DNA from 4 places in the Streptomyces sp. Root1310 genome. Region 3 is predicted to be linked to each of the others. Evidence: riboswitches for the same ligand, from Rfam matches in the RefSeq annotation. Region 3 holds a riboswitch; each other region holds the start of a gene.

What was found. Region 3 has a riboswitch for cyclic di-AMP ahead of ASD48_RS07455 (transglycosylase family protein). Riboswitches for the same ligand answer to the same signal wherever they lie in the genome.
Positions count from the first base shown of each region.
Region 1: another riboswitch for cyclic di-AMP. It lies ahead of ASD48_RS27160 (LysM peptidoglycan-binding domain-containing M23 family metallopeptidase); the one in region 3 lies ahead of ASD48_RS07455 (transglycosylase family protein).
Region 2: another riboswitch for cyclic di-AMP. It lies ahead of ASD48_RS14250 (C40 family peptidase); the one in region 3 lies ahead of ASD48_RS07455 (transglycosylase family protein).
Region 4: another riboswitch for cyclic di-AMP. It lies ahead of ASD48_RS33830 (M23 family metallopeptidase); the one in region 3 lies ahead of ASD48_RS07455 (transglycosylase family protein).

Region 1 is NZ_LMEQ01000023.1:691,352-697,021, reverse strand. It holds gene ASD48_RS27180 (XRE family transcriptional regulator) at 1-283, shown strand, start outside; gene ASD48_RS27175 (DUF6126 family protein) at 280-402, shown strand; gene ASD48_RS27170 (tyrosine-protein phosphatase) at 510-1,307, opposite strand; gene ASD48_RS27165 (alpha-galactosidase) at 1,528-3,603, shown strand; cyclic di-AMP (ydaO/yuaA leader) riboswitch at 3,873-4,067, shown strand; gene ASD48_RS27160 (LysM peptidoglycan-binding domain-containing M23 family metallopeptidase) at 4,072-5,043, shown strand; gene ASD48_RS27155 (hypothetical protein) at 5,304-5,670, shown strand, end outside.
Region 2 is NZ_LMEQ01000005.1:125,506-131,175, reverse strand. It holds gene ASD48_RS14260 (ATP-dependent Clp protease proteolytic subunit) at 1-334, shown strand, start outside; gene ASD48_RS14255 (hypothetical protein) at 342-647, shown strand; cyclic di-AMP (ydaO/yuaA leader) riboswitch at 990-1,201, shown strand; gene ASD48_RS14250 (C40 family peptidase) at 1,205-1,678, shown strand; gene ASD48_RS14245 (ATP-binding protein) at 1,742-2,224, opposite strand; gene ASD48_RS14240 (helix-turn-helix transcriptional regulator) at 2,438-3,298, shown strand; gene ASD48_RS14235 (DUF397 domain-containing protein) at 3,308-3,550, shown strand; gene ASD48_RS14230 (8-amino-7-oxononanoate synthase) at 3,597-4,724, opposite strand; gene bioB (biotin synthase BioB) at 4,872-5,670, shown strand, end outside.
Region 3 is NZ_LMEQ01000001.1:1,728,458-1,734,127, forward strand. It holds gene ASD48_RS07435 (Ppx/GppA phosphatase family protein) at 1-314, opposite strand, end outside; gene ASD48_RS07440 (DUF501 domain-containing protein) at 311-856, opposite strand; gene ASD48_RS07445 (septum formation initiator family protein) at 965-1,441, opposite strand; gene eno (phosphopyruvate hydratase) at 1,601-2,887, opposite strand; gene ASD48_RS07455 (transglycosylase family protein) at 3,316-4,032, opposite strand; cyclic di-AMP (ydaO/yuaA leader) riboswitch at 4,036-4,222, opposite strand; gene ASD48_RS07460 (transglycosylase family protein) at 4,427-5,434, opposite strand; gene ASD48_RS07465 (cytochrome P450) at 5,640-5,670, opposite strand, start outside.
Region 4 is NZ_LMEQ01000032.1:126,525-132,194, reverse strand. It holds gene ASD48_RS33845 (bifunctional GNAT family N-acetyltransferase/acetate--CoA ligase family protein) at 1-265, opposite strand, end outside; gene ASD48_RS33840 (HPr family phosphocarrier protein) at 443-724, shown strand; gene ASD48_RS33835 (GntR family transcriptional regulator) at 951-1,646, opposite strand; gene ASD48_RS33830 (M23 family metallopeptidase) at 1,835-2,578, opposite strand; cyclic di-AMP (ydaO/yuaA leader) riboswitch at 2,593-2,761, opposite strand; gene ASD48_RS33825 (pitrilysin family protein) at 2,981-4,369, opposite strand; gene ASD48_RS33820 (pitrilysin family protein) at 4,366-5,670, opposite strand, start outside.

The DNA of each region.
Region 1 (5,670 bases), on a different contig from region 3:
GCGGGTCCATGTGCCGTACGGCTCCCAGGGGGACGTCGTGCGCGTGCACCCCGGGGAGGAGTGGCTGCACGTCCTGCGCGGGCGGCTGCGGCTGCGCCTCGGGGACACCACCGAACTGCTCGGGCCCGGTGACAGCGCGCACTTCGACTCGCTGACCCCGCACCGCATCGCGGCGCAGGACGCCGACGGGGTCGAACTGCTCTTCGTCCACACCCTGTTGCAGAGTCCCACGGCCACGCTGTGCCTGGGCCCGACCCCTTCGCACATCGGAGAGACACCATGAAGGACATCGAGGAGAAGTTCCCCCGCACCCTCTGGATCCGGCTGATCATCTACATCGCGGTCGGGCACGTCTTCGCGGCGTTCCTCTGGCTGCTGTTCGAGGTGGGGGCCAACCAGTAGCGCCCCCGGGAGCCCGTGCGCCCTCCGGGGCACGGACCCGGACGCGACCTCGGACGCGACCTCGGACGTGACATCGGACGCGATCTCGGACGACAGCGGACGCGGTGTCAGTCGAGCAGCCGGGTCCGCAGCCGCTCACGGGTCTCGGGGGAGAGGCCGAGACCCTCCTCCAGATAGGTGTCGACGCCGCCCCAGGTCTCCTCGATGGTCTCCAGGGCCGCCGCGAGGTATTCCGCGCGCGCGTCGAAGAGGGGGCTGAGCAGCTCCATGACCTCGGGGGAGTAGGCCGCGGACGAGGTGGCGCTGCGGCGCACCCGGTAGCGGCGGTGCTTGGCGTTGGACTCCAGGTAGTCGGCGAGGATCGCCTCGCGCTCCACACCCAGGGCGAGCAGTGTCACCGCGATGGACAGGCCCGCGCGGTCCTTGCCCGCCGCGCAGTGCATCAGAGCGGGGACGCTGTCCTCGGCGAGCGAGTGCAGCACCCGCGCGTGCTCGGCCGTCCGCTCCTTGATGATCGAGCGGTAGGAGGCGATCATCCGGCCGGCGGCCTTGCCGTCGCCGAGGATCCCGCGCAGCTGGTCGATCTCGCCGTCGCGGACCATCTTCCAGAACTCGGAGCCGTCCGCCGGGTCGGACAGGGGCAGGTTCACATTGCGTACGCCCGGGAGCTCGACGTCCGGGCCCTCCAGCTTCTGGTCCGCGGCGTTGCGGAAGTCGAAGATCGTGTGCAGGCCCAGGCCGGAGAGGAACGCGGCGTCCTCGTCGGTCGCGTGCGCGAGATGGCCGCTGCGGAACAGCACGCCGTGCCGCACCCTCCGGCCGTCGACGGTCGGCAGACCGCCCACGTCCCGGAAGTTGCGCACACCGGCCAGCTCGGGCTCGGTCGACGGGATCTGCTGCGTCACGGGGGCCTCCCTGTCGGTCTCCGCCGGCGCGGCTCGTGGTGGCCGACGGGACGCTTCCCCGACGATACGACATGGGTTCCCCGGGCAACGGGTTGTCCACAGGGCGGTACTCCGGACGTCCGCCCAGGTGAAGAGTTGTCCACGGAAAGTTGCCCGGCAGGCCGACCGCATTCGATGATGTTGGTGCTTGATCGCACCTGTTCGAATTAGTGGGGGTTTGATGCCCGAGATCGCCGACAACGGCCGTACCTGGCTCCTTTCGGGGCCGACGAGCAGCTATGCCCTCCACCTCACCGAGGCCGACGAGCTGGTCCACCTGCACTGGGGCCCGGGCATCGCGCTCGCGGACGCCGAGGCGCTCGCCGCCCTCCCGCCGTCGGAGCGGGGGGCGTCCTTCGAGTCCCCGCTCGACGGCCGGGAGGAGTACCCGGTCGAGGGCGGCCCCCGCTTCGTCCGGCCCGCCCTGTCGGTGCGCACCGACAGGCGGCGCGGCACCGAGTGGTCCTACGAGGGCTTCGAGGCCGACGCCGACGGGCTGCGGCTGCGGCTGCGGGACGCCGGGCTGGCCGTCACCCTGCACTACCGGATGCGCGGCGACGTCGTCGAGCGCTGGACGACCCTGCGCAACGACGGTGAGCGGGCGCTGGAGCTGCTGCGCGCCGACTCGGCCACCTGGACCCTGCCCGAGCGCGACGACTGGCGGCTGTCGCAGCTGCACGGCCGCTGGGCCGCCGAGTCCCGGCTCACCCGGTCCCCTCTCACCTACGGCGAGCAGGTCATCGGCAGCCGGCGCGGCCACACCGGGCACCAGCACCTGCCCTGGGTCGCCCTGGACACCGACGCGACCGAGGAGCGCGGCGAGGTCTACGGCTGTGCCCTCGGCTGGTCGGGCACCTGGCGGATCGCCGTCGCCCAACTTCCGGACGCGCGCGTGCAGATCACCGGGGGCGCCGGATACGACGACTCGGGGCTGCTGCGGCTGGCCGCGGGGGAGTCCTTCACCACGCCCGTCTTCGCCGGCCTGTGGAGCGACGCCGGCTTCGGCGGAGCGAGCCGCGCCTGGCACGCCTACCAGCGCGCGTACGTCGTCCCGGACGCCGGACGGGACCGGCCGGTGCTGTTCAACTCCTGGGAGGCCACCTACTTCGACATCTCCGAGGAGCAGCAGGGCGCACTCGCCCGGCGGGCCGCCGCGATCGGCGTGGAGCTCTTCGTCGTCGACGACGGCTGGTTCGGGGCGCGCACCGGCGACCACGCCGGGCTCGGCGACTGGCAGCCCAACCCCGACCGCTTCCCGAACGGGCTGAAGCCCCTCGCCGACCAGGTGCACGACCTCGGTATGCAGTTCGGCATCTGGGTCGAGCCCGAGATGGTCAACCCGGACAGCGAGCTGTACCGGGCGCACCCCGACTGGGTGCAGTTCCAATCCGGACGAAAGCGGACGGAGTTCCGCAATCAGCTCGTGCTGAACCTCGCGCGCGAGGACGTCCAGGAGTACCTCTGGCAACAGCTCCACGCGCTCCTGTCCAGCGCGCCCGTCGACTATGTGAAGTGGGACTTCAACCGCTGCTTCACCGACGCCGGCTGGCCGGACGACCCCTACCCGCAGCGCCTCTGGGTCGACCACGTACGGGCCCTGTACGCGCTCCTGGACCGGCTGCGGGAGGCCCACCCCGGGGTCGCCTTCGAGTCCTGCTCCGGCGGCGGCGGGCGCATCGACCTCGGGATCATGAGCCGCACCGACCAGGTGTGGACCTCCGACAACACCGATCCGCTCGACCGGCTCGACATCCAGCACGGCTTCAGTCAGATCCACCCGGCCCGGGTGATGGCGGCATGGGTCACCGACAGTCCCAACGCCCAGCTCAACGGCAGGGTCAGCTCGCTGCGCTTCCGGTTCGTCAGCGCCATGGCCGGCGTGCTCGGCGTCGGCGGTGACCTCTCCGAGTGGGGCGAGGAGGAGCTCGCCGAGGCGCGTCGATGGGTGGACCTCTACAAGGAGATCCGGCCGCTCGTCCAGCAGGGCGACCTCTACCGGCTGCGGCCCCCGGCGGGCGGCCTGAGCGCCGTCCAGTACGTGCGCGGTGACGAGAGTGTCGTCCTCGCCTGGCTCCAGGCGCAGCGGTTCGGCGAACCCGTCCCGGCGCTGCGGCTGCGCGGACTCGACCCGACGGCATCGTACGAATGCCGTGAAACGGGCGAAGTTCACCGAGGGGCGGTATTGGTCCATCACGGACTGCGCACCGGACTCCGGGGGGACCTTGATGCGACAGTTATCCGACTGCGTCGCATCTGAGGTTTCTGTCCGAATTGAAGCCTTAATTCCAACTCGCTCTGGAATAAAGGAACCTGGAGAGCTGTCACGTGAGGAGCGTCATATCCGTGACCGTACGTCGCCCGTCATGTTCACGTAATTCGTAGGCGTTTCCAGGGTGCTTGGCGATAAAGGGACCCCTTGTCTCACGCAGTGTGACCGGGGATTCCCACAGGGGATCAAGAGATGGGCGTGAGCGGCACAACCTCTGCTTGTCCCTGTGCGTCCCGGTCGCTTACGTTCCACACCAATCCGGACGGACGCCGAATCCTGCCACCGCCCGGAGCCCGCACACTCACCCGTATCTGGCAGGAGCGGGGGACCCACAGGTACAACCGCCTGTTCCGGTCTCCGGAAGAGGCTTTGGGGTAAAGCCGCGCCTCGGCGCGGCCGGGCATCTCCAGTCCGCACCCGACAGCTCACCTCGCAGGCGCCGGAGAGGAATTCGCCATGCCCGCGAAGGGTAAGCACCGCCGTCCGAAGACCCAGCGCTTCACTCGTTCCATCGCCGTCGCCGGAACGGGCGGCGCCGCGCTCGCCCTTCCGCTCATAGGTGCCGCCGGCGCTCACGCGGCCCCCGCCCAGTCCGTCGCGCAGTCGGCTTCCCAGGCCGTTCCGGAAAAGGCCGTGCAGTCCGTGCCGGTGGCGCAGAAGACGGCCACCGCCACGACGGCCAAGTCCTACACCGTGCGGTCCGGCGACTATCTGTCGAAGATCGCCGACGAGCAGAACGTCAGCGGTGGCTGGCAGAAGCTGTACCAGGACAACCGTCGGGCCGTGGGCAGCGACCCGTCGCTGATCCACCCGGGACTGAAGCTCTCGATCGGCAAGAAGGCCGCGAGCACCGGTTCGTCGTCCGGCTCGTCGTCCGGTTCCTCCTCGTCCTCCCCGTCGAAGTCGAAGGCGTCCGGAACCAAGTCGTCGTCCTCTTCCTCCCCTTCCTCTTCTTCGTCCGGTTCGTCCTCCTCGAAGGCGGTCACCCAGGCCGCCGAGAGCGGCACCGGCACCTCCAGCGGGTACACGCTGCCGGTGGCGGGCGCCACCGTCGGCACCGCTTACCACACGGCCGGCAGCATGTGGTCCAGCGGCTACCACACCGGCACCGACTTCGTCGTCCCGACCGGTACCTCCCTCAAGGCCGTGGGCGCGGGCACCGTCGTCTCCGCGGGCTGGGGCGGCGCGTACGGCAACCAGGTCGTCATCAGGCTCGCCGACGGCTACTACGCCCAGTACGCCCACCTGTCCCAGCTCTCCGTCTCGGCCGGCCAGACCGTGACCGCGGGCCAGCAGCTCGGCCTCTCCGGTGCCACCGGCAACGTGACCGGCCCGCACCTGCACTTCGAGATCCGCACCACGCCGGACTACGGCTCCGACGTGGACCCGATCGCCTACCTCCGCTCGCACGGCGTCTCGATCGGCTGACCCCGCCGACTCCGACGACCTCCCGCCTGACACGCGGCCGAAGGCCGGACCCCGATCCCCGGGTCCGGCCTTCGGCTTGTCCGGGAACGGCACGGCACGGCACGGTCGGCCGGGCGGGCGGTGTCGGACTTTGCGCGTTCATGATCGTTTCATTGCGTTCTTGTGGCAGCCCTTCTTGCCCCGTCGACAGGCGGGTCAGAGTGGGGACACAGTGATCTCCGTCAGCGAGCAAGCGCTTTCTATCGCTCTTCGGAGGTCCTGTGTCCGGCGTCGACCGACGCATCGTCATCAAGGGCGCCGCCGCCGCGGCCGCCGTCACCGCCGTCAGCCTGCTGGCCGGACTCGTCTCCGCGCCCGCCGGGCACGCAGCCGGGATCCCGCGCCGGATCGTCGAGAACCTCGACCGCGGCCTGGTCGCCACTCCGTCCGGCGAGGGGACCTTCCTCAGCTGGCGGCTGCTCGGCACCGAATACGCGCGCTACGGCGACACCCTCGCCTTCAACGTCTACAAGAACGGCCGCCGCCTCAACCGGGAGCCGGTGCGGAAATCGACGACCTATCAGGACAGCACCCGGGGGACGGGGACCTATACCGTCCGCGCCGTCGTGGCCGGGCACGAGCAGCGGC
Region 2 (5,670 bases), on a different contig from region 3:
GGCGGGTTCGTCCGCGGCGGTGCTGCTGGCGGCGGGCACGCCGGGCAAGCGCTACGCCCTGCCGGGCGCGCGGATGACGATCCGCCAGCCGTCCCTGCCCGAGCCCGTCCAGGGACAGGCGAGTGACCTGGCGATCCAGGCCGAGGAGCTGGCCCGCGTCCGCGCGAGCCTGGAGGAGATGCTCGTACGGCACACCGGGCGGACGCCGGAGCAGGTGACCGCGGACATCGAGCGGGACAGGTTCCTCACCGCCCAGGAGGCCCTGGAGTACGGCCTGGTGGACGGGATCATCCCCAGCCGCAAGGCCTCGGCCGGCGCGCCCGGCGGGAGGTGAGCGGCCGATGGTGCCCGAGCTGCCGCCGCTGCCCGCGCTGACCCGCGCGGAGGCCGAGCTGATCGACGGTTACCTCGACGTGGTCGACCTGCTCGGCCGGATCAACCCCGCCCATCACGGCGACACCTATCGCGGACTGCGCGCCGCCCAGGCCCTGGTGACCAAGGCGACCGCGCTGCGCGACGCGCTGGCGCGGATGCACCAGCGGGGCGAGAGCGAGCTGCACGCGCCGACGCTCGCGCGGGCGCTGCGCGTCCTGGACGGCGAGCGCCGCACCGGGCGGGTCACGCTGCCCCCGCTCTCCGACAGTTGACCCGCCGGATCCACCTCCGGTCCGGACCCCTCGCGCTCAGGACGTGACGACCGGACCGGAGTTGAAACGGCCCAGAAGAGGTACCCCCGTTCAGCGGAGCGTCTACTGTTCCCCCGACCCCCTTGCGGTTGCGCAAAAGGGCGCTCTTCGGGCGGAATAACGGGCTCCACCGCTGGTGGGAGCCCCTGAGGTGCCTTGACACCTGATCGCCCATCAGGGTGTCCACCCGAACGGGTGAGTGGTGAGTAACCCCACAAATCCCCGGTTCCGTTGGGATTTTCGGACATCGGTGAGCCAAGATCCCTGACTGACGACAAGCCCCCGCCACAAGCGGCGGGGCGGTCCGGGCGGACGCCGAGTCCTGCCGCCGCCCGGATGACCGGTCGACAGGAGTGCATCGGCAGGAGTGGAGGACCCAGGCACGACGGGTCGCCGGAACGGTCACGCCATGGCCGGGCCGAGCAGCCCTTGGGGTGAAGCCGCAGCAGCGGCCGGGCAACTTCGCCAGCCCGAATCCGACAGGTCATCCTTCACAGGCGGCTGACGAAGGGTTGCGCATGACTGCGCTCAATCGTGTCCCGTCGCTCATGGCCCGGGCCGGTACGGCCTCGGCTTTCGCCATCGCCGCCGTCGGCGGCTCGGTCGTGGTCCCGGGGCTCGCCCCCGACGCCGCGGCCGCCACACCGGCGACGAAGGCGCTCCAGATCGCGGCCTCCAAGAAGGGTGCCCCCTACAAGTACGGGGCCACCGGACCGAAGAGGTTCGACTGCTCCGGGCTCACGCTGTACTCGTTCAAGAAGGCGGGCAAGAGCCTGCCCCGGACGGCGTCCCAGCAGTACAACAAGACGAAGCACATCAAGGCGTCGAGCCGTAAGGCAGGCGACCTCGTGTTCTTCCACTCGGGGTCGAACGTCTACCACGTCGGGATCTACGCGGGTAAGGGCAAGATCTGGCACTCGCCTAAGACCGGCGACGTGGTGAAGCTCCAGAAGATCTGGACCAAGAGCGTCTGGTACGGGCGGGTCCGCTAGGGCCTGGGCCTGCCCGGGTCACGGGCCGGTTTCCCGGGGTGGTGGGGGCGTCCTGACGCGCCTTCACCGCCCCGGGAGCTCTCCCTCCGCCGGGGCCGTCAGGGCACCGGCCACCGGCTCCGCCGCCGGGACGGCCCACGGGAGCTCGACGGTGACCGTCTTGCCCCCCTCCCGGGTGGGCCGCACTCTCAGCCTGCCGCCGCACTCCGCGGTCAGCCATCGAATGATCACCATCCCTCGGCCGTTGTCCTGCTGGACGGCGGCCGGCAGTCGTTTCGGGAAGCGCGGGTGGCTGTCGGTGACCCCGACGCGCAGGTGTTCGTCACGGTCGAGGACCAGGTCCACCGTGAAGGTGGGTGACTGCCCGAAGGTGTGCTGTACGGCGTTGGTGGCGAGTTCCGAGACGATCAGCCGGACGGCGTCGGCCATCTCCGCGTCCGCCGGCAGGCCCCATTCCCCGAGAGCGCCGGCCACGAATACGCGAGCCGCGTAGACCGAGGCGGGATCGCTCGGCAGAGTGACGGATGCTTCCAGGTGATCTGCCATGGCGACGTCGACCCTTTCCCACGGGACCGGGAGCCCGACACGGTGCGGATGGTTCGAGTACGGTCCCGGACTGGTGCTTCTCCGCCAGACTGCCATTACCGCGCCGGTCACGGGTGGGATCCACCAAGATATGCATATATCTGTCGCCCGATGCGGTGAACTCTGCGACGGCAGAGCGTATTTGGTCGGCCCGATAGGAGTAAGGAGGAGCCCATGCAGCACGGTCCCGCGGTGCGCCGCCGGAAGCTGGGCGCCGAACTGCGCAATCTGCGCGCCCAGGCGGGTCTCACCAGTGGTGAGGCGGCCCGGCTCGTGGGCTGGCACCAGTCCAAGGTGAGCCGCATCGAGACCGGCATCAGTGGATCGAAACCGGCCGATGTGCGGTTACTTCTCGACGCCTATGGCGTCGAGGATCCGCAACTGCGGGAGCTGATGCTGGCGTTGGCGGGCGACGACGGCAGTGGCGGCCGGGACCACTGGTGGCACGCCTACCGCGGGGTGCTGCCGCCCACCTACCGGGACTTCATCAGTCTGGAGTCACAGGCGAGCGCGATGCGCACCCTGGAGACGACAGTGGTACCGGGGCTGCTGCAGACGCCCGAGTACGCGCGGGCGGTGACCAGGGCATCCGTGGACGGCGGCGCCGAGGACCAGCTCGACACCCTGGTGGAGGTGCGGCTGGCCCGCCAGGACGTGCTGCGTGCGCAGCCGCCGCTGGAACTGTGCGCGGTGCTCGACGAGGCGGTGCTGCGACGGGAGGTGGGCGGGCCCGAGGTGATGGCGCGACAGCTCGGCCGGCTCGTGGAAGCCGCCCGATTGCCCCAAGTTCGGCTCCAGGTGCTGCCGTTCGCCGCCGGAGCGCATATCGGGGTAACCGGCCCTTTCGTTATCTTCTCATTTTCGCGCACTTCTGATCTGGATGTTGTCGTTCTCGACCACTTGACGAGTAGCCTCTATCTCGAACGGAAAGAAGACCTCCAGGCCTACACCGAGGCCTTCAACGCCCTTCGGGCGCACGCCCTTTCGCCCGGGGACTCATCGGATTACATCGCCGCGATAGCCGACGGCGCGTAAGGAGGCACCATGTCCGCACCACCGCGGAACGTACCTTCCAGTACCGATCCCGACCGTCTCCCCGATGTGCGATGGCTGCGCAGCAGCTACAGCACGGGAGCGAACAACTGTGTGGAGACGGCCCGGCCGACCTCCGGCCCCTGGGCCGGTCTGCTCGCCGTCCGCGACTCCAAGGACCCGGCCGGACCCGCTCTGCTCTTCTCCCCCGAGAGCTGGTCGGGCTTCACGGCCGTCTTTTCACGGGTCCGCTGACCGCACCGCAGTAGTCAGAGGCGGTCCACGGCCGTGTCACGCCGACTCATGGTCGTGTTTCGCCGATCACCCGTACAGCGCGTTCCAGCTCGGCCCCGGAGAGGTCCGCACGCGCGGTCAGCCTGAGGCGTGAGATGCCGTCGGGCACGGAGGGAGGACGGAAGCAGCCCACGGCCAGGCCTGCCGACCGGCAGTCCGCCGCCCAGCGCAGCGCCCCCTCCGGGGACGGCGCACGCACGGAGACGACCGCGGCGTCCGGACGCACCGCCGCCAGACCCGCGGCCGTCAGGCGCGCGTGCAGCTCGCCCGCCACCGCACGCGCGCGTGCCGCGCGCTGCGGCTCCCGGCGCAGCAGCCTGAGGGCGGCCAGCGCCGCCCCCGCCGCCGCCGGGGCGAGGCCCGTGTCGAAGATGAAGGTCCGGGCCGCGTTCACCAGATGCTCGATCACCCGCGCGGGACCCAGCACCGCGCCGCCCTGGCTGCCCAGCGACTTGGACAGCGTGACCGTGACGACGACGTCGTCGGCACCCGCCAGACCGGACGCGTACGGAGCGCCCCGGCCGCCGTCCCCCAGTACACCGAGCCCATGGGCGTCGTCGACGACCAGTCCGGCGCCGTGCTCCCGGCAGGCGGCCGCCAGCGCGGCCAGCGGGGCGGCGTCGCCGTCGACCGAGAAGACCGTGTCGGAGACGGCCACGGCCGGGCCGTCGTGTGTGCCGAGCGCCTTGCGCACCGCGTCCGGATCGGCGTGCCCCACGACCTGCGTGGTGCCGCGGGCCAGCCGGCAGCCGTCGATGAGCGAGGCGTGGTTGCCCGCGTCGGAGACGATGAGCGACCCGTGCGGGGCCAGCGCGGTGACCGCGGCCAGGTTGGCGGCGTATCCGGAGGAGAAGACGAGGGCGGCCTCGAAGCCGCAGTGCTCGGCGAGCTCCCGCTCCAGCTCGCCGTGCAGCTCGGTGGTGCCCGTGACGAGCCGGGAACCGGTGGCACCGCCGCCCCAGGTCCTGGCGGCCGCCGCGGCCCCCTCCGTGACCTCGGGATGGCGGGCCAGGCCCAGGTAGTCGTTGCTCGCCAGGTCCAGGAGCGGCGAGTCGGCGGGGCGGGGCCGCAGTGTCCGTACGAGTCCGGCCCGGCGCCGCAGCTCCGCCTGCTCGTCGATCCAGCCGAACGCCATGGGTCCTCCGGGCTTTTGTAGGTAGCGGACAGACACTAGCGGCCCGACCGCCCACCCACGGTGTGGCAATACCCACACGTCGAACCCGGTGTGTTGTGCGATCCCTACCTTGGCCCGGAGCGGGTGCGTAGGACAGGATCGGCTCTCATGGACCTGCTGAACACGCTGGTGGACAAGGGGCTTCGGCGCGAGCTGCCGACCCGCGAGGAAGCGTTGGCCGTGCTGGCCACTTCCGACGACGACGTGCTGGACGTGGTGGCCGCGGCCGGCCGGGTGCGCCGGCAGTGGTTCGGGCGACGGGTGAAACTCAACTACCTCGTCAACCTCAAGTCGGGGCTGTGCCCCGAGGACTGCTCCTACTGCTCCCAGCGACTCGGCTCCACGGCCGGGATCCTGAAGTACACCTGGCTCAAGCCGGAAGAGGCCTCGCAGGCGGCGGCGGCCGGGCTGGCGGGCGGCGCCAAGCGGGTCTGCCTGGTGGCGTCCGGGCGTGGTCCGACGGACCGTGACGTCGACCGGGTCGCCGGCACCATCAAGGCGATCAAGGACCAGAACGAGGGCGTCGAGGTCTGCGCCTGTCTCGGCCTGCTCTCCGACGGCCAGGCCGAACGGCTGCGCGAGGCGGGCGCCGACGCCTACAACCACAACCTGAACACGTCCGAGAGCACGTACGGGGAGATCACGACCACGCACACGTACGCCGACCGGGTGGACACGGTGCAGAAGGCGCACGCGGCGGGTCTGTCCGCGTGCTCGGGTCTGATCGCCGGCATGGGCGAGTCCGACGAGGACCTGGTGGACGTCGTCTTCTCGCTGCGCGAGCTGGACCCGGACTCGGTTCCGGTGAACTTCCTCATCCCGGTCGAGGGCACCCCGCTCGCCAAGGAGTGGAACCTCACCCCGCAGCGCTGTCTGCGCATCCTGGCGATGGTGCGGTTCGTCTGCC
Region 3 (5,670 bases):
TCGACGCCGAGGATGTCCAGCACCCCGCGCACGAACTCGTCCCGGTTCTCCGCGTCCCGGGAGGCGGACGTGGCGACGAAGCGCAGCCGCTGCGCGCCGTACTCCTTGACGGCGGCCGCGTACTCCCGGCAGGCCGCGAAGGTCCGCTCCAGCGCCTCGGGGGCGAGCCGTCCGGTGCGGTCGACGCCCTGGCCGAGGCGGACGATCGTCATCCGGCGGTCCAGGTCGACCAGCTCGCCGGTCTCCGGGTCGGCGTCGGCGACGAGGAGGCGGATCGAGTTCGTGCCGCAGTCGACGGCGGCGACCCGGGTCATCGGGCGGCCGGCTTCGTGTCGTCCCGCTCGGCGGGCACCACACACGTGCCCTTGCGCCACCACTGAGGAAGCATCTCCAGGGCCTCGTCGCCGAGGGGGTTCACGCCCGGGCCGGCCGCCAGGGAGTGCGCGACGAGCACGTGCAGGCACTTCACCCGGTCCGGCATGCCGCCGGCGCTCGGGAAGTTCTTCAGTTCCTCGATCTCGTCGCGGCGCCGGATGTAGTCCTCGTGCGCGGCGCGGTAGGAGGCGGCCAGCTCCGGGTCGGCCTGGAGCCGTTCCGTCATCTCCTTCATCACGCCGTTCGCCTCGAGCGTGCCGATGGCCGAGTTGGCCTTCGGGCACGTCAGGTAGTACAGCGTCGGGAAGGGCGTGCCGTCGGGCAGGCGGGGGGCCGTCTCCACGACGTCCGGCTCACCGCACGGGCAGCGGTGCGCGATCGCGCGCAGACCGCGCGGCGGCCGTCCGAGCTGCTGCTTGAAGGCCTCGACGTCCGCGTCGGTGGGCTCGGTGCGCGGGGTGGTCGGCGGGGGCGTTTCCATGCCTGTCTTTCTATCGGTTCTGGCTACCGGTTGCGGCCACCGGTCCCGGGACCGGCTCCGGGCCGGCTCCGGGCGGGTTCTGGCTGCCGGTTCTGGCTGCCGGTCGGTTCACTGGTCGGAGGCGTCGGACTTGTCGACGCCGTCCCAGACGTTCGAGTACCAGGGGCGGTCGGCCGCCCCGAGGTCGGCGCGGGACTGCTTGGCCGCGTCCGGGTCGATCACCACGAACCCGGTCTCCCCCGGCAGCACGTAGTGCAGCCGCTGCCGGATCTGCTGCTCGGCGTAGGCGTCGTCCTGCCAGCGCGCCTTGAGGTCGCGCAGCTGCTCGACGCGTTCGCCGGCCTGTTGCTTCTCGCGCTCCAGATCGGCGATCTCGGCACGCTGGGAGACGTACTGGCGCATCGGGTAGGCCAGGGCCACGATCAGCGTGCACACAACGAGCGCGAGCAGCGCGGCACGGCCGGTGAGCCGGGAGCGGCGGGCCTGGCGCTTGGTCTGGGAGCGGTAGACCCGGGCCGCGGTCTGCTCGCCGAGCAGCTTGATCCTGGTCGCGGTGGAGAAACGGTCCCGGTCCTTCACGGCCACTGTTTCCCGCCTCCCGTCTCACACGTGCGTACGTCCCCGCACACGGTACGGGACCGGTACGGGGACGTACGTACGACTGGCGGAGCCTTGACCCGGTTAGGGTCGGCGGCGTCGGCCCTTGCCGTGCCCGAGGTCCGCGGAGCGGACGCGCGGGAGGGTTCAGCCCTTGAAGCGCGGGAAGGCGCTGCGGCCGGCGTACACCGCGGCGTCGTCGAGGATCTCCTCGATGCGCAGCAGCTGGTTGTACTTGGCGACGCGGTCCGAGCGGGCCGGGGCGCCGGTCTTGATCTGACCGCAGTTCACCGCGACCGCGAGGTCGGCGATGGTGACGTCCTCGGTCTCGCCGGAGCGGTGGGACATCATGCACTTGAAGCCGTTGCGCTGGGCCATCTCGACGGCGTCGAGGGTCTCGGTCAGCGAACCGATCTGGTTGACCTTGACGAGCAGGGCGTTGGCGGAGCCCTCCTCGATGCCGCGGGCCAGACGCTCGGGGTTGGTGACGAAGAGGTCGTCGCCGACGATCTGGACCTTGTCGCCCAGCTTGTCGGTGATGACCTTCCAGCCGGCCCAGTCGTCCTCGTACAGCGGGTCCTCGATGGAGACCAGCGGGTACGCGGAGACGAGCTCCTCGTAGTACTCGGTCATCTCGGCGGCCGAGCGGGACTTGCCCTCGAACTCGTACGCGCCGTCCTTGTAGAACTCGGACGCGGCGACGTCGAGCGCGAGCGCGATCTGCTCGCCGGGGACGTAACCGGCCTGCTTGATGGCCTCGATGATGAGGTCGAGCGCGGCGCGGTTGGACTCCAGGTTCGGGGCGAAGCCGCCCTCGTCGCCGAGACCGGTGGACAGGCCCTTGGTCTTCAGCACCTTCTTGAGGGTGTGGTAGACCTCGGCACCCCAGCGCAGGGCCTCGGAGAAGGACTCCGCGCCGATCGGGGCGATCATGAACTCCTGGATGTCCACGTTGGAGTCGGCGTGCGAGCCGCCGTTCAGGATGTTCATCATCGGCACCGGCAGCAGGTGCGCGTTGGGGCCGCCCAGGTAGCGGAACAGCGGCAGGTCGCTGGCCTCGGAGGCGGCGTGCGCGACGGCGAGCGAGACGCCGAGGATGGCGTTGGCGCCGAGCGAGCCCTTGTTGTCGGTGGCGTCCAGGTCGAACATGGCCTGGTCGATCAGGCGCTGCTCGGTGGCGTCGTAGCCGACGAGCTCCGGGCCGATCTGCTCGATGACGGCGAGGACGGCCTTCTCGACACCCTTGCCGAGGTAGCGGTTGGGGTCACCGTCGCGGAGCTCGATGGCCTCGAAGGCACCGGTGGAGGCACCGGACGGAACGGCGGCACGACCCGTGCTGCCGTCGTCGAGGCCGACCTCGACCTCGACCGTGGGGTTGCCTCGGGAGTCCAGGATTTCCCGGGCTACGACGACGTCGATGGACGGCACGAGCATCTCCTTCTTGGGATGTGACGCTGGTTGTGCGGGGCCCAGGGGCCTTGATGAGCCCTTGCTGAGCCTTGCGACTAGAGCCTAACCGCCCCGGGACCGTCGGCAGCCGACCGACCGTCCCGTGGACAGACAGACGGTACCTATTGTTTCCGCCCGGAACAAAGGGGGTGGCCGAGAAAAGCCGACAGGAAGTGACGAACGGGCAAAGAGAAACCCCGCTCCGGTGCGTACGGGGGAACACGCACCGGAGCGGGGAGCCCGTGGGGACGGGGGGAGACCCTCACGAGGTCTTCAGTGTGCCGACCTCGGATATGAGGGCGCTGTGGCTTCTCTGGGGGCCAGGTGTCACTTCGGATGCCGCGTCACACAGGCACGGTGTCACGGCAGGCGCGGTGTCACGGCAGGCCGCAGTGTCACTTCAGCCCGCGATGTCACTTCAGGTGGAGCTGCTGGCCCGGGTAGATCAGGTCGGCGTCGGTGACGATGTCCTTGTTCAGCTCGAACAGCTTCGCCCAGCCGCCCTTGACCTTGTGCTTCTCGGCGATGGAGCTGAGGGTGTCGCCCTTGACGACCTTGTACTCGCCGTCACCCTTCTTGACCTTCTTGCCGGTCGGGGTGGTGACCGTCTTGGAGGCGGCCGGGCGGTCGGTGGAGCGGGAGGAGCTCTGCTCGTCGGTCGAGCGGCTGCTGGTGCTGCCGCTGTTCGACGAACCGGAGGAGCCGGAGGAGCTGGACGAGCCGGAGCCCGAGGAGTCGGCGCTCGAGCCGTTGTAGGCGGCGCCGGACAGGCCGGTGCCGCAGACCGGCCAGGCACCCTTGCCCTGACCCGCGAGGACCTTCTCGCCGATCGCTATCTGCTGGGACTTGGAGGCCTGGTCGGCGGTGGAGGCGTAGGCGGTGCCGCCGTACGCGGCCCAGGTGGACGCCGAGAACTGGAGACCGCCGTAGTAACCGTTGCCGGTGTTGATGGACCAGTTGCCGCCGGCCTCGCACTGGGCGACCGCGTCCCACTCGGAGGCGGTGGCGGCGGAGGCGTTGCCGGCCGCCATCAGCGGGGCGGCGATGGCGACGCCGGTGACGCCGGCGAGCGTGGCGACGCGGGTGGCCTTGGACGGACGGCGGTGCTTGCCCTTACCGGAAAACAGCATGGTGGATCCCCTCACCGACGCCTGCGAGGTGAGCTGTCGGGTTCGGGCCGTGTGAGTTGCCCGGCCACTTCCTCGCCCTTCGGAGCGCTGCTCCGTGGGAGGTGTGGCTTCACCCCGAGCCGTTCCGGTCAACCGACCGGCGCGGCACTTACCTTGGGTCCCCCGCTCCTGCCTACGGCGCTTGCGCGACGACTGTTCCCGGTTCGCCGCTGGCAGGATTCGGCGTTGCGACGGCCGGGGCTCGGGTTGCCGAGCGGCCTCGACCGTAGACACGCGATCGGCGGAATTTCAAAGACGATCAGGGCTTCTGAGACTCATCCCACACTTTCACCAAACCGGACATTCGGCGCGAAGCGTGACGTGAACTCCCGCTGTTTTTCTTGGGCTTTGCGCCCTATTCCACCCCTGTGTCGAGGGTCTGACCGGCGGCGATGTTGCTCGGGTCGACGCCGATGAGGTCCTGGTTCTCGGCGTAGAGGGCGCGCCATCCGCCGTCGATACCAAGGGAGTCGGCGATGGACGCGAGGGAGTCGCCCTCCTGGACGACATAGGTGGCCGCGGCGTGCCGGCCGGCGGAGGCGGTGGTGGTGCCGTCCGCGCCGGTGTCGGTCGCGCTCTTGGTCGCGGCCTCGTCCGCGGTGGCGCCGCGGTGCTTGCCCGAGCCGAGGGAGCCCGTGTCGACGAGGCTCCAAGAACCTTCGTCCTGGACGTATTTGTCCGAGTCGTCCGCACCCGGGGTCGCCGTGGGCGAGCTGTCGCCCGTCGAGCCGTCGCTCCGGCCGCCGGAACCGCCGGACGTCCCGGAGTCCTCCGCTGCGGCGGAGGAAGAGGACGAAGGGGAGGAAGCGGACGCCGAAGGCGAACCGGAGGAATCAGCGGACGAGTCGGACGAGTCGGACGAGGAGTCCTCGTCGGACGACGAGCCCGAGGATCCGGACAACCCCCTGGACAGGTCGGACAATCCGGAGGACCCGGATGAGTCGGACGAGTCGTCCGCCACGCCGGTGTCCACGTTCAGCGCGCCGTTCTCCTGGGTGAGCCCGGAGGTCAGCCCGCAGGTGCCCCACGCGCCGATCCCCTCGGCCGCGAGCACCTTCTGCGCGACGGCGATCTGCTGGCTGCGACTGGCCAGGTCGGGGCTGGTCGCGTAGTCGAGGCCGCCGTTCGCCTCCCAGTCCTTCTGGGTGAGGTTCAGGCCGCCGTACTCGCCACCGCCCTCGTCGGCGCTCCACGAGCCGCCGGTCTCGCACTGCGCCACCTTGTCCCACACCGTGCCGTCCGCCGCACTGGCGCCGGAGGCGGCGAGCAGCGGGATGGCGATGGCGGAGCCCGTCACTCCGGCCGCGACAAGGAGGGCCGGGGCCTGGCGGGGGCGACGGTGACGACCGTTCCCGGAGAGCATGCGAGGGGCCTTTCTCTGGACAGCACTGACCGGCGCGGCGGGTGGAACCGATGCGTCGCGCTGACGAGAGAACGTATCGGCAGACGATCACTTGTCACAAGTTAATGCCGCGCAGATCACGTGAAGATCACAGACTTGAGTGTCGGTCACCTTTGCTCCGCCGAACGGTCACACTCCGGCTGACATCCGATCAGATGCGGATCGGTTATGAGCCGGAATGCGCCGGAGTGAACTCG
Region 4 (5,670 bases), on a different contig from region 3:
ACTCGCCGCCGACCGTGGCCGCGAGTCCCACCCGGTCCACAAAGTCGTGGTGCGTGAAGCGGTGGACGTCCTTGTCGGACAGGCGCGGGTAGGGCGCGAAGAAGCGGTAGTACTTCGACTCGTCCGAAACCTGCTCGTAGAAGCTGACCAGGCGCTCGGCGTCATCGACGGTGATGGGGCGGATGCGCGCGGTGCCGCCGTCGCGCAGCACCACGTCGGCCTCCCAGTGGGCGGGGTACTCGTGCCGGTCCGACGCGCTCTGCATGGGGCCCAGAGTACGGCTCGCGTACGACAACGGCGCGAGGCAGTCTGTGGAGGACGCACGTCGGATCGAGGCCGCGATCCGACGACCACGTCGGGAAGAGACACACGACCCCTCCCTCACACGCTTCACGTGTGGAACACTGGTCTAGACAACCTGAACACTGAAGGGCAGCATCACATGGCTGAGCGCCGCGTCAACGTCGGCTGGGCCGAGGGCCTTCACGCCCGCCCCGCTTCCATCTTCGTCCGGGCCGCCACGGCCGCAGGTATCCCGGTGACGATCGCCAAGGCCGACGGCAACCCCGTCAACGCGGCCTCCATGCTGGCCGTTCTCGGCCTGGGCGCCCAGGGCGGCGAGGAGATCGTCCTCGCCTCCGAGGCCGACGGCGCGGACGCCGCTCTCGACCGCCTGGCGAAGCTGGTCGCCGAGGGTCTCGAGGAGCTCCCCGAGACCGTCTGAGCGCGCAGCCCCCTGCCGCCCGAACCGCCGCCGCACACGCGGAAGCGGTTGCGCGTCGCCGGGGCAGCTCAATTGACGGTGGCGGTGTTCGCCACTCCGAAGGTGTCGTCCTGCTAAACCCCGAAGGGCTCGTCCGAATTATCGGGCGAGCCCTTCGCATTTCCCGTCACGGGCAGCAGAAATAATCCCCCGCGAATTATCCCCCTCTTTGTATACGGCCCTCGTGTTAATGCCGCAGACCCGTCATGTTTACGGGAGGTTGCGAAGTCCTCACACGGTCGGCGCGCTCGGGACCGCCGGAAAAGCGCAGCCGGTGCGCGGCCGTCGCGCGCTCGGTGTGCAGCGCCGTGATCGCCCGCGCGCGCTCGCCGTCGCCGCGCGCCACCGCGTCCACGATCGCGCCGTGCTCCGCCCAGGACTCCACGGGGTTGCCCGGCGCCTCGACCGCGTACATCCAGGCGATCTTGTGGCGCAGCTGGGTGAGCATCGACGTCAGGGCATGGCTTCCGGAGGACTGGGCGAGCGTCTCGTGGAACCAGCCCCCCAGGGAGCGCAGATCCTCGCTGTTGCCCCGCCTGGCCCGCTCCTGGCCCAGCCGGACGAGGCCGCGCAGCACCTTCAGATGGGCCTCGGTGCGCCGCTGGGCGGCCCGGGAGGCGCCGAGCGGCTCCAGGAGCATGCGCATCTCCAGCAGGTCCGCGGCCTCCTGCTCGGTCGGCTCGGCGACGCACGCGCCCGCGTGCCGCCGTGTGACGACGAAGCCCTCCGCCTCCAGCGTGCGCAGCGCCTCTCGGACGGGGACGCGGGAAACGCCGTAGCGGCGGGCGAGGAGTTCCTCGGTGAGGCGGCTGCCGCGCTCGTAGACACCCGCGACGATGTCGTCCCGAATGGCCGTGCACACCGAGTGCGCCGGAATACGCATGACGGACCTCCGCCTTAATCCCCGTGAAACGTCGACGATTGACGTGTGTTCCGTGACTCTATTGCAATGAGCGGGGATTTCCGATGGCGGGCCGGAATCCAGGGATATTTTTTGGACAGCAGTGCCTCGAAAACGGCGAAAGCCCCGGCCGGGAGGGCCGGGGCAAGACGATCTGTCGCCGTGGGTCGTCAGACGTTCACGCCGTGGTTGCGGAGGTAGGCGACCGGGTCGATGTCCGAGCCGTACTCCGCGGTGGTGCGGGCCTCGAAGTGCAGATGCGCGCCGGTGACGTTGCCGGTGGCGCCGGACAGGGCGATCCGCTGGCCCGGGGTGACCTGCTGGCCCACCGACACCTCGATGGACGACAGGTGACCGTACTGGGTGTACGTCCCGTCGTTCATCTTGATGACGATCTGGTTGCCGTACGCCCCGCCCCAGCCGGCCTCGACGACGGTGCCCATGCCGACCGCGTGCACGGTGGTGCCGCTCGCCGCGTGGAAGTCGATGCCGGTGTGGCTGCCGGAGGACCACAGGGAGCTGCTGGCCTGGTAGCTGGTCGACACGTAGGAGCCGGTGATCGGCGAGACGAAGGTGTTGAGGCGCTTGCGCTCGGCCTCGCGGGCCGCACGCACGCGTGCCTCGCGCTCCTCCACGGCCTTCTTGGCGGCGGCCTGCCGGGCGGCCTCCTCGAAGGCCGCGTGCTTCTGCACGGCGACCTGGTCGTCGACCTGCTCCGCGACGGCCTCGGAGGCGGTGACGACGGGGATCAGCCCGGTCTGCTCGGGGCTGGGCTCGGCGGCGAGGGCCGGGGAGGCGGCGACGGTGGCCATCACGCCGGTGGTGGTGAGCGCCGCGACGCCCGCCGCGCGAGCGGTGGTCCGCTGCATCCGGCCGGGACGACGATGCTTGCCGGGCGCGCAGGTGAACGCCATGAAGTCGGGTGTGTCCTTTCCTTCCCTCTCGCCTACCGGGTTAGCTGACGGGTTCGGAGCAGGAAGGTCTCCTACGGACCCCCTCGCGTTCACGCGCGGGCGTCCGATTCACCCCAGGGACTTCACAAGTGGGTCCCCGGCTCCCCTGGCTCGCGCCGTACGGGGACTCGGCGATGACTGTCCGGTGCCGCGGCTGCGGCGCACTGCCTGACGAACAGTCCGGATGAAGCTAAGCGGCGCGGGTTTCAATCCTCAAACGGATCCCGGTTTTTGTAGCGCATCCCACAGGGCAGACGGGCAACCTCCGCATCAATTCGGACATACGGAGGCCCTGGTGACGCTCGGTCGACCAGGGCCCCCACACGCGCGTGCCGCCGCCTACTCCGCGGACACGGCCTTTGCCTACTCCGCGGGCACGACCTTCACTTCGCCGATGCCGAGGGCCTCGACCGGCTCCTTGATCTGGGCCGCGTCACCGACGAGGACGGTCACCAGGCGGTCCACCGGGAAGGCGTTCACGGCCGCCGCGGTGGCCTCCACCGTGCCGGTCGCGGCGAGCTGCTGGTACAGCGTGGCCTGGAAGTCGTCGGGCAGGTGCTGCTCGACCTGGTCCGCCAGCGTTCCGGCGACGGCCGCCGCGGTCTCGAACTTCAGCGGCGCCACACCGACCAGGTTCTGCACGGCGACGTCACGCTCGGCGTCGGTCAGCCCCTCGGCGGCGAGGGTGCGCAGCACCTTCCACAGGTCGTCCAGAGCGGGACCGGTGTTCGGGGTGTCGACGGAGCCGCTGATGGCGAGCATCGCGGCGCCCGAGCCGTCCGGGGCGGACCGCAGGACCTGCCCGAACGCGCGGACACCGTAGGTGTAGCCCTTCTCCTCGCGCAGGACGCGGTCCAGGCGGGAGGTGAGGGTGCCACCGAGGCAGTACGTGCCGAGCACCTGAGCGGGCCACACACGGTCGTGCCGGTCGGCGCCGATCCGGCCGATCAGCAGCTGCGTCTGGACGGCGCCGGGACGGTCCACGATGACGACCCGGCCGGCGTCGTCGGCGGTCACCGGCGGCACGGGCCGCGGCTGGGCCGAGGAGCCCGTCCAGGCGCCCAGGGTGTCGCCGAGGAGCGCCTCCAGGTCGACACCGGTGAGGTCGCCGACGACCACGGCGGTGGCCGTGGCGGGACGCACGTGCTTCTCGTGGAAGGCGCGTACGGCGGCGGAGTCGATCTTCTCGACCGTCTCCACGGTGCCCTGGCGCGGCCGCGACATCCGCGCGGTGGCCGGGAAGAGCTCCTTGGAGAGCTCCTTGGCGGCGCGCCGGGAGGGATTGGCCAGCTCGTGCGGGATCTCGTCCAGGCGGTTGCGGACGAGGCGCTCGACCTCGCTGTCGGCGAACGCGGGGGCCCTGAGGGCGTCGGCGATCAGACCGAGGCCCTTGGGCAGGCGCGAGGCCGGCACTTCGAGGCTCAGCCGGACACCGGGGTGGTCCGCGTGCGCGTCCAGAGTGGCGCCGCAGCGCTCCAGTTCGGCGGCGAACTCCTCGGCGGAGTGCTTGTCGGTGCCCTCGGAGAAGGCCCTCGCCATGATCGTGGCGACGCCGTCGAGGCCGGCCGGCTCGGCGTCCAGGGGCGCGTCGAGGAGGATCTCGACGGCGACGACCTGCTGGCCGGGACGGTGGCAGTGCAGCACGGTCAGGCCGTTGGCGAGAGCGGTGCGCTCGGGCGCCGGGAACGCCCACGGCTTGGCCTCGCCCGCCCGGGGCTGGGGGTGGAAGTCCATCGTGGCGAGCTCGGTCACCGGGCCGCCTCCTCGTTCTCGTCCTGGTCGGCGGGGGCTTCGGCGGCGGTCGGCTCGTAGACGAGCACCGCGCGGTTGTCGGGGCGCAGGCGGGCCTTGGCGACCTCCTGCACCTCCTCGGACGTCACGTCCAGCACGCGCTGCACGGCGGTCAGGGCGAGCTGCGGGTCGCCGAACAGGACGGCGTACCGGCACAGTTCGTCGGCGCGGCCGGCGACGGTGCCGAGCCGGTCGAGCCACTCGCGCTCCAACTGCGCCTGGGCCCGCTCCATTTCCTCGGCCGTGGGCCCCTCCTCGGCGAACCGGGCGAGCTCCTCGTCGATGGCGGCCTCGATGACGGGCACCTCGACGTCTCCGGACGTCTTGACGTCCAGCCAGCCCAGGGAGGGCGCTCCGGCGAGCCGCAGCAGGCCGAAGCCGGCCGCGACGGCCGTACGGTCCCGGCGCACCAGCCGGTTGTACAGCCGGGAGGACTCACCGCCGCCGAGGACGGTGAGCGCCAGGTCCACGGCGTCGCACGCGCGCGTGCCGTCCTCGGGCAGCCGGTAGGCGGCCATCAGCGCGCGGGCCGGCACCTCCTCCTCGACGATCTCGCGCAGCTGCTCGCCGATGACGTCGGGCAGCCCGCCGTCACGGGGCGCGGGCTTGCCGTCGTGTCCGGGGATGGAGCCGAAGTACTTCTCGACCCAGGCGAGCGTCTGCTCCGGGTCGATGTCACCGACCACGGAAAGGACCGCGTTGTTGGGCGCGTAGTACGTCCGGAAGAACGCGCGCGCGTCCTCAAGGGTCGCCGCGTCCAGGTCGGCCATCGAGCCGATCGGCGTGTGGTGGTACGGGTGGCCTTCCGGGTAGGCCAGAGCGGTCAGCTTCTCGAAGGCCGTGCCGTAGGGGACGTTGTCGTAGCGCTGACGGCGCTCGTTCTTGACGACGTCGCGCTGGTTCTCCATCGACTCGTCGTCCAGCGCGGTGAGCAGCGAGCCCATGCGGTCGGCCTCCAGCCAGAGGGCGAGCTCCAGCTGGTGGGTGGGCATGGTCTCGAAGTAGTTCGTGCGCTCGAAGCTGGTGGTGCCGTTGAGCGAGCCGCCGGCCCCCTGGACCAGCTCGAAGTGTCCGTTGCCCTTGACCTGGCCGGAGCCCTGGAACATCAGGTGCTCGAAAAGGTGAGCAAGGCCCGTACGTCCCTTGACTTCGTGGCGTGAACCGACGTCGTACCAGAGGCACACCGCCGCCACGGGGGTCAGGTGGTCCTCCGAGAGCACCACGCGCAGGCCGTTGGCCAGGCGGTGCTCGGTCGCTGTCAG